DNA from 2 places in the Marinobacter sp. B-21 genome. Region 2 is predicted to be linked to the other one. Evidence: predicted binding sites of a transcription regulator. Region 2 holds the regulator's gene; the other holds the start of a gene.
What was found. The regulator sigma-54, encoded in region 2, starts transcription at its own class of promoters, with help from an activator protein. The targets are predictions, from matches to a motif close to ANTGGCATNNANNTTGCTNT.
Positions count from the first base shown of each region.

Region 1: a site for sigma-54 is predicted at 2,773-2,792, ahead of flhA (flagellar biosynthesis protein FlhA). Genes of this name have one in related genera too.

Region 1 covers NZ_JBSXNZ010000088.1:328,708-333,298, forward strand. The annotation lists gene flhF (flagellar biosynthesis GTPase FlhF) at 1-450, opposite strand, end outside; gene flhA (flagellar biosynthesis protein FlhA) at 511-2,691, opposite strand; gene upp (uracil phosphoribosyltransferase) at 2,910-3,548, shown strand; gene AC13C0_RS19660 (uracil-xanthine permease family protein) at 3,551-4,591, shown strand, end outside.
Region 2 covers NZ_JBSXNZ010000064.1:38,254-42,844, reverse strand. The annotation lists gene AC13C0_RS07225 (HPr family phosphocarrier protein) at 83-352, opposite strand; gene rapZ (RNase adapter RapZ) at 360-1,244, opposite strand; gene ptsN (PTS IIA-like nitrogen regulatory protein PtsN) at 1,272-1,742, opposite strand; gene hpf (ribosome hibernation promoting factor) at 1,829-2,137, opposite strand; gene AC13C0_RS07205 (RNA polymerase factor sigma-54) at 2,239-3,759, opposite strand; gene lptB (LPS export ABC transporter ATP-binding protein) at 3,972-4,591, opposite strand, start outside.

The DNA of each region.
Region 1 (4,591 bases), on a different contig from region 2:
GTCCTTCAGGGAACGGATCTCCGCACGCATCTGTGCCAGTTCATCGGAATAGGCCTCCCCGGACCGGACCGGAGCCGGATCCTGATCATCAAATCCGGAACCCACCACCTCCTGAACCGCCGGGAACGACGTACCGGCATAACCGCCCCCCTGGGCGGCCCGCTTTTCCCGGACCTCTCGGATTCGATCCCGGGACCGGCCGAGTTCGTCCTCAAGACGACGGTGCTGGTCCGCCTGCATTTCAGCCAGGCGGGAGCCGTTAGTGGCTTCCTGCGCCTGGTCACCCAATCGCTGACGCGCCATGTTTTCGTCGTAGTCCAGCGCCGTCACTATTTCGACGCCGCCGTCTACCCGGCGGTTTGAAAGAATTACGGCGTCTGGCCCCATCTGTTCACTGACCTGTTTCAGCGCCTCTGCCATGGTCCTGGCAAAAAACCGTTTTACTTTCATGATGCCTCTTCCTCCACCGGCAACGCCGTGCCGGCGCCGTCCGCTCTGTCATCCGCGCCGTTACTGGCCAACGGACGCCACGATCGTGATCTGTTTGTTATCCGGTATTTCCTGGTACGAGAGCACATGCAAACGCTCTACCCCGTAGCTGGCGAATTTCGCCAGTACCGGCCGCAGGGGCCCGGAAACCAGCAAAATGGCTGGCTTACCCAGCATTTCCTGCCGCTGGACGCTCTCCTGAAGGGAGCGCTGGAGCTTTTCAACCATATTCGGCTCCAGGACCAGGCCAATGTCTTCCTGTCCGCCGGATTGTTGACTCTGCTGAAAAGATTTTAGCAATAACTGTTCCAGATCCGGATCCAGGGTAATCACCGGTATCTCCGCCTCATTGCCGCAGATGCTCTGCACGATCATCCGCCGCAACGACTGACGGGCAACGGTAGTCAGCAACTTTGGATCCTGGCTCTTCGGATGGACATTGACGATAGCCTCGGCAATGGAGCGCATGTCCCGGATCGGCACTTCTTCCCGGAGCAGGTTTTGCAGCACCTTGAGAAGCAGACTGATGGAAACGGTGGTCGGTACCAGCTCCTCGGCGAGTTTCGGTGAAATCTTCTCCAACTGGTCCAGCCACTGCTGAACTTCCTCGTGGCCCAACAATTCATGGGCGTGCTTCTGCAGCACCTGATTCAGGTGAGTAGCCACGACCGTGCTGGCGTCCACAACCGTATAGCCGAGAGTCTGGGCCTGATCCTTGCGGTCCGGTTCGATCCAGCTGGCATCCAGGCCGAAGGCCGGGTCCTTGCCCTCAATGCCTTCAATTTTTCCGAATACCTGACCCGGATCGATAGCCAACTCCCGGTCGGGGTGAATCTCAGCCTCGGCGATGGTCACACCCATCAGCGTGATGCGGTAGACGTTGGGCATCAGATCGAGATTGTCGCGAATGTGAACCGAAGGCATCAGAAAGCCCAGATCCTGGGACAGCTTTTTTCGCACGCCCTTGATGCGGCTGAGCAGTTGGCCACCCTGGGACTTGTCCACCAGCGGAATAAGCCGATACCCCACCTCCAGGCCCACGATGTCCACAGTGGCCACATCGTCCCAGCCCAACTCTTTGGTTTCGCCCGGCGCCGGCAGTTGACGACCCTGGTCGGAGCCGGCGTCACCGCCCGGCGGAAGATCGCGGCCAGCCGGTCGAGGCGCGCCCCCGGCCCCACTCCGTCCCGGGAATACGCCCTCTTCTTCTATCGTCTGGCGCTGATGTTTCCAGATATACCAGGCGGCACCGCCGGCCAGGGTACCCAGCCCCAGGAAGGCCACATGGGGCATACCGGGAATCAGGCCAAGAATGATCAGGATGGCTGCGGCAATTGAGAGTGCCTTGGGCGCGCTGAACATCTGCTGCAAAATCTGCCCGCCCATGTCCTGGCTGGAAGTAACCCGGGTAACCATGATGGCGGCGGAGGTAGACAGCAGCAGCGACGGGATCTGCGCCACCAGACCATCACCGATGGTCAGCAGCGCATAGCGCTCCATGGCCAGGCCGAAATCCAGGCCATGCTGGAGCATACCAATGGCGACCCCGCCAATAATATTAATGGCCAGAATCAGCAGGCCGGCAACGGCATCGCCCTTCACGAACTTGGAAGCACCGTCCATGGAGCCGTAGAAGTCGGCTTCCTGGGCAATCTCTGCCCGGCGATGCTTGGCATCATCCTGGTTGATCAGACCGGCGTTCAGGTCGGCGTCGATCGCCATCTGCTTGCCTGGCATGGCATCCAGCGTAAACCGGGCACTTACCTCGGAAACCCGGCCGGCGCCCTTGGTCACCACCAGGAAGTTGATGATCATCAGGATCGCAAAGACCACCAGCCCAACGGCGTAGTTGCCGCCTATCAGCACCGCACCAAAGGACTCGATAACCTTACCCGCGGCATCCCCCCCCTCGTGGCCGTTCAGCAGCACGATCCGGGTAGACGCCACATTCAAAGCCAGGCGCAGCAGCGTCGCCACAAGCAGCACAGTCGGGAAAGAGGCGAACTCCATGGGCCGGAGGGCATAGACACACACCAGCAGGATGACGATCGACAGGGTGATGTTAAAGGTAAAGAACACGTCCAGCAGGAAGGCGGGCATGGGAAGAATCATCATGCCCAGCAACCCCATCAACATGACGGGTACGCCCAGATTGCCCCGCGTCAGGGTTTTGACGTTATTGAGGACCAAAGCTCTGTCCATGCCGGAAACTTCTCCGATTGCCGCGCCTGAAGGCGTTATGAAGGTCGGGATTCTGACGCCGGGACGTCGTTTGAAAGGGTTATGGCAAGATCCGTACCACTCCTGAGGGAATTTCACGCGGAGCAGTGCTCCGCAGCCTGACTCGCCTAGCCAGATACGGTATCCTTGCGCCATTTAATTGAGACACTGAAACCACAATCAGACACACAGGTGACCCCATGCCAATCCACGAGGTAAAACACCCGCTTATCCGCCACAAGCTCGGCCTGATGCGCCGGGCGGATATCAGCACCAAGAATTTTCGTGAGCTGGCGCAGGAAGTCGGTGCCCTGCTGACCTACGAGGCCACCAAGGATTTCAACCTGCAGGAAAAGACCATCGATGGCTGGGCCGGCCCGGTGACGGTGGAACAGATCCACGGCAAGAAAATCACCATTGTTCCGATTCTTCGTGCGGGTCTTGGCATGCTCGACGGCGTACTCAGCCTGATCCCGGTCGCCCGGGTAAGCGTTGTCGGCCAGATCCGCAACGAGGAAACCCTGGAAGCCAGCACCTATCTGGAAAAACTGGTTGGTGAGCTTGACCAGCGCATGGCACTGATTGTCGACCCGATGCTGGCTACCGGCGGCTCCATGATTTCCACCATCGAGCTGCTCAAGAAGGCGGGCAGCACCGAGATCCGGGCCCTGGTTCTGGTCGCCGCTCCAGAGGGTATTGAAAAGGTCCTGGAGAAACACCCGGATGTGTCTGTCTACACGGCCTCAGTTGACGAACGCCTGAACGAGAAAGGCTATATCCTTCCGGGTCTCGGCGATGCCGGCGACAAGATCTTCGGCACCAAGCAGAAGGACGTTTGAGCATGCAGGACCCTACCAACGACCCGGTCTGGAAACAGGCGATCGCCGGCTCCCAGATGCTGTTGGTGGCCTTCGGCGCCCTGGTTCTGATGCCACTGATTACCGGGCTGGACCCCAACGTGGCCCTGTTCACGGCCGGCCTTGGCACCCTGATCTTCCACCTGGTCACCGGCGGCCAGATTCCCATCTTCCTGGCCTCCTCCTTCGCCTTTATCGCACCGGTTATTGCCTCCAAGGGCCGGTTTGGCATGGAAGAAACCCTCGGCGGCCTGATGGCTGCGGGTATCCTCTACATTATCCTGAGCGGGCTGATTCGCCTGAGGGGCACCGGGTTTGTACGCCGTCTTTTGCCTCCGGTCGTTATCGGCCCGGTGATCATGACCATCGGCCTTGGCCTGGCGCCGGTCGCCGTTCACATGGCGTCGGGCCGCACCGGTGATGGCGCCACCCAACTGATCCCGTACAACACCGCCATCTGGATCGCCATGATTTCCCTGGCGGTGACCATCATCATGTCGGTCTGGGCCCAGGGCATCTTCCGGCTGATCCCGATCATGTTCGGCGTTATTACCGGTTACCTCCTCTCCGCCTTCGCGGGCATCGTCGATACCACACCGATTCAGGAAGCGGCCTGGTTTGCCGTCCCCAACTTTGTTGCGCCGGCGTTCAGCTGGGGTGCTGTTCTGTTCATGATTCCGGTCGCCATCGCCCCGGCCATCGAACACATCGGCGACGTACTGGCCATCGGCAATGTCACCCGCAAGAATTACCTGGAAAAGCCCGGCCTTCACCGCACCCTGCTGGGTGACGGCCTGGCCACCAGCGCCGCTTCCCTGCTCGGCGGACCGCCTAACACGACCTACTCGGAAGTCACCGGCGCGGTCATGCTGACCCGGAACTTCAACCCGAAGGTGATGTGGTGGGCCGCCTGCATTGCTATTGTCCTGGCCTTCATGGGCAAGTTCGGCGCAGCCCTGCAGACCATCCCGGTGCCGGTCATGGGTGGCATCCTGTGCCTGCTGTTCGGTTCCATCGCCGTGGTT
Region 2 (4,591 bases):
AGTTGCAGGAGATCAAACCGGGGTCAGATGAAAACGGGGTCAGATGAACTTTCATCTGACCCCGTTTTCATCTGACCCCGTTTTAACCGCCCTCGCCAAAATAATCGTTGATGAGTTCGACCAGCGCATCAATGGCCTGCTCCTCGTCGGGTCCTTCAGCAATGAGCTCAACATCCGTACCTTTGCTGGCGGCCAGCATCATCACCTGCATGATGTTTTTGGCGTCCACATCCCGGCCCTTGCCAGCAATTCTCACGCTGCTGTCGAATTCGGAGGCTGTGGCAACCAGCTTGGCGGTGGCACGTGCGTGCAACCCCAGTTTGTTGATAATGGTAATCGGGCGGCGAATCATGGGCTGATCAGATCTCTTCCCGTGTCTGCAAATGTGGCAGCTCGGTGTGGCGCACCTGGACATTGTTGTAGCGCTGCCGGAAGTACTCGCCCAGCTGCTCGCACACATACACAGAGCGGTGCTGGCCTCCGGTACAGCCGATGGAGATGGTCATGTAGCTGCGGTTGCTGTCCGCGAAGGAGGGTAACCAGGTGTCCAGGAAAGCCTTGAGATCATCGATCATCTTTCGGCTCGCCGGTTCCTTTTCAAGAAATTCGATCACCGGCTGATCGGTGCCCACATACTTCCGAAGGCTGGTATCCCAGTAAGGGTTAGGCAGACATCGAACGTCGAAGACATAGTCCGAATCCAGCGGTACACCGTGCTTGAAGCCAAACGACTGGAACAGCAGGGCCAGTTCCTGCTCCTTCCTGCCGACAACCCGCTGCTTCACCATATCCCGGAGTTCGTACATGGACATGCCGGTGGTGTTCACATACAGGTCGGAGAGCTTGGACAGCGGTTCAAGAAGCTTCTTTTCACTGGTGATGGCTTCCCGCAGCGAGGTCTTGTCATCGCTCAGGGGGTGCTTTCGGCGAGTCGCATGAAAACGCTGCAGCAGGGACTGTTCGTCGGCATCCAGGAAGATGATCTCAACGGTCACCCCTGTTTCCTGGAGGCGGCGGTAGATCTCTTCGAAGTTGGCCAGTTCTCCGGAAAGGTTACGGGCGTCAATGCTCACGGCCATCTTGCCGAGGCGGCCCGGTTTTGTCTGGCTGGCGGCTTCCCGGGTAAGGGGGAAAAGCAGGCCGATCGGGAGGTTGTCTATGCAATAGAAGCCCAGGTCTTCCAGAACATGAAGTGCGGTACTCTTGCCCGATCCGGACCTGCCACTGACGATAATCAGCTTCATGACCACGTACCTCCACTGCAATGAATGTCATCCGCTTGAGGCGGTCATGCGCTCGTACAGGGTGCTGGCGTCCTCGCATTGCCGCAGGCGATCACAGAACGACCGCTCATTGAATTTTTCCGCCAGCTGGCTGAGCAGTTCCAGGTGTTCGCTGGTGGCCTCCTTGGGCACGACCAGGGCGAAGATCAGATCTACCGGCTGATTGTCGATGGCGTCAAACTCGACGCTTTCTTCCAGCGTCATCAGTACGCCCACCACATGATCCAGGCCTTCCAGGCGGCAGTGTGGGATGGCAATTCCCTGGCCAATACCGGTGCTACCCAGACGCTCCCGTGAGATCAGGTTATTGAATATCTGGGTTTCGCTGAGCGTATTGTCCTGGAGGTTTATCTGCTCGGCAATAAACTCCAGAGCCCGCTTCTTGCTGGATGCCGACACCCGACAGAGGGTGAGCTCCGGTGCAAGTATGTTGTCTATGGTCAGGGATGTGTCGCTCATGGATCGACTGCATTTCCGTTAAAAAAAGGCTGCGACACGTCAGCCGTGTCGCAGCTCGATTGGATGACTTGCATGAAAACAGCCAGTTAGCGAGAGCCGTTTCCGTGCATCCGGTCTACATTCTTTTCCTTGTGTTTGAGAATCTGGCGGTCCAGCTTGTCGATCAGGACATCGATGGCTGCGTACATATCCTCATTTTCTGCCTTTGCGTGAATCTCACCACCAACCACGTGCAGCGTGGCTTCCGCAATCTGGCGCACCTTCTCCACTTCCAGGGTTACCTGGCAGTTGCTGATGTGGTCAAAGTGACGCTCGAGCTTCTGGAACTTCTCTGAAACATAATCCTTCAGTGCGGGAGTCAGTTCTACGTGATGGCCTGAAATATTGAGTTGCATAGGCGTCTCCTGTTGTCATCGTTCCGGCTCCCGGGAGCCGGTCTGGGTGCTGGCGCATTGTGCGCCGGCGAATAGTACGTTGCGCCCGGACCCCGGGGTGTTCAGACCAGCCGCTTGCGTTCGTTCGAAGGCGGAATGTGCATGGCCTCCCGGTACTTGGCAACGGTGCGTCGCGCAACCTTGATTCCCTGTTCTCCTAGCATGGCTGCAATTTTACTGTCGCTCAATGGCTTTTTGGGCGTTTCCGCGGCAATCAGCTTTTTGATCATCGCGCGGATCGCCGTGGAAGAACATTCACCGCCTTCGTCAGTGCTGACATGGCTGGAGAAGAAATATTTCAGCTCGAAAATTCCCCGGGGGGTGTGCATGTATTTCTGGGTGGTGACCCGGGAAATCGTGGACTCATGCATCTCAACCGCCTGGGCGATATCAGAGAGGATCAGCGGTTTCATGGCTTCTTCACCCTGATCCAGGAATCCTTGCTGGTGCTCGACAATACGGGTCGCCACTTTCAGCAGGGTTTCATTGCGGCTCTGCAGGCTCTTGATAAACCATTTCGCCTCCTGCAACTGATCCCGCAGGTAAGTGTTGTCGGCACTGCTGTCCGCACGCCTTATAAGAGAAGCATAGCTGGCATTGACGCGGATGCGCGGGGCAATTTCCGGATTCAGTTCAACGCGCCAGCGGCCGTTGTGCTTGCGAACGATCACATCCGGAATTACGTAGTCAGGTTCGGTGCGGTCAATCACGTCACCGGGGCGGGGATTCAGACCGGTAATCAGGGCCAGTACATCCCGCAGCTGGTCTTCTTTCAGGCGGCTGCGGCGTAGCAGTTGGGCATAGTCGCGGTTGCCGAGCAGATTGATGTAATGGGTGATGACCAGGCGAGCCTGGGCCAGCCAGGGCGTTTCCGGCGGCAGCTGGTTGAGCTGGATCAGCAGGCATTCCTGCAGGTCCCGGGCGAACACGCCGGGAGGATCAAAATGCTGCAGCCGGTGAAGGACCGCCTCGACTTCATCCAGCTCAAGGGGGTCTTCTTCGTTTTCATCCAGCAACCCGGCATGAATCTCTTCCAGCGGACTGGTCAGATAACCGCGTTCATCCACTGCGTCCATCAAAGCGTGGGCAATGGCCTGGTCCCGTTCGCTCATCGGGGTCAGGTTCAGTTGCCATTCCAGGTGATCCTGAAGCGTGTCAGTGGGGGAGTTGCGGGTCTCGAAATCGTGATCGTTTTCGTCATCGTTACGGGCGGCCGATGCCGGTGCGGACTGGTAGATATCGTCCCAGGCGGTGTCGACCGGGAGATCGTCCGGGATATTATCCGGGATTTCGTTTTCCGAGGACCAGTCCGGACCGTTTTCGGTTTCATCCCAGTCGGGTGAAGGTTCGGGAACTGTCTCAGCGGCGGACTCGGTGGCATTGGCCTCCCGTTCGTCATTCCCGGTGTCGGTCTCCGGCTGATCCTCATCCTCGGACGTCTCCAGCATGGGGTTGGATTCCAGGGCCTGCTGGACTTCCTGCTGAAGGTCGAGAGTGGAAAGCTGTAGAAGCCGGATCGCCTGTTGCAGCTGGGGTGTCATGGTCAGGCTCTGACCCAGCTTTAACTGTAAGGAGGCTTTCATTACCATGGTTCAGGATCCGTCACTCATCAGCGCTTGGTGTCGTAGGTAGTGAAAAATTCTTTATATGTCGGTTACTTGCCTTGGCTCTGTATTACCCTAGCAAGTTCTTTGCCGAGTTTACTTGCTACAGATCATCAAAACAATCCGGGGGTCAGATGAAATTGGGGTCAGATGAACTTTTCATCTGACCCCAATTTCATCTGACCCCAATTTCACAGTCGGAACTCATTGCCCAGATACACTTCCTTCACCTGCTGGTTGGCCAGAATGGCCTCGGCATTACCGGAGGCGATGATGTGGCCACCGGAAACGATGTAGGCATTCTCACAGATGTCCAGGGTCTCACGCACGTTGTGGTCGGTAATCAACACACCAATGCCCTTGTCCCGAAGATGCCGGATGATGTGTTTGATATCGCTCACGGAAATGGGGTCGACACCGGCGAACGGCTCATCCAGGAGGATAAAGGCCGGCTCCATCGCCAGGGCCCTGGCAATTTCCACACGCCGGCGCTCGCCGCCGGACAGGGCCATGCCCATGCTGTCACGAATGTGGGTAATGTGGAATTCTTCGAGCAATTCTTCCACCTTCTTTTCCCGCTCCGCCTTACCCAGACCCTTGCGGGTTTCCAGAATGGCCATGATGTTGTCGCGCACCGACAGTTTGCGGAATACCGAGGCTTCCTGGGGCAGGTAACCGATGCCCTGACGCGCCCGGCCGTGCATGGGCAGATGAGTGATGTCGCGGCTGTCGATGGTGATCCGGCCGCGGTCGGCGGGAACCAGCCCCACAATCATGTAAAAGCAGGTGGTTTTACCGGCGCCATTGGGGC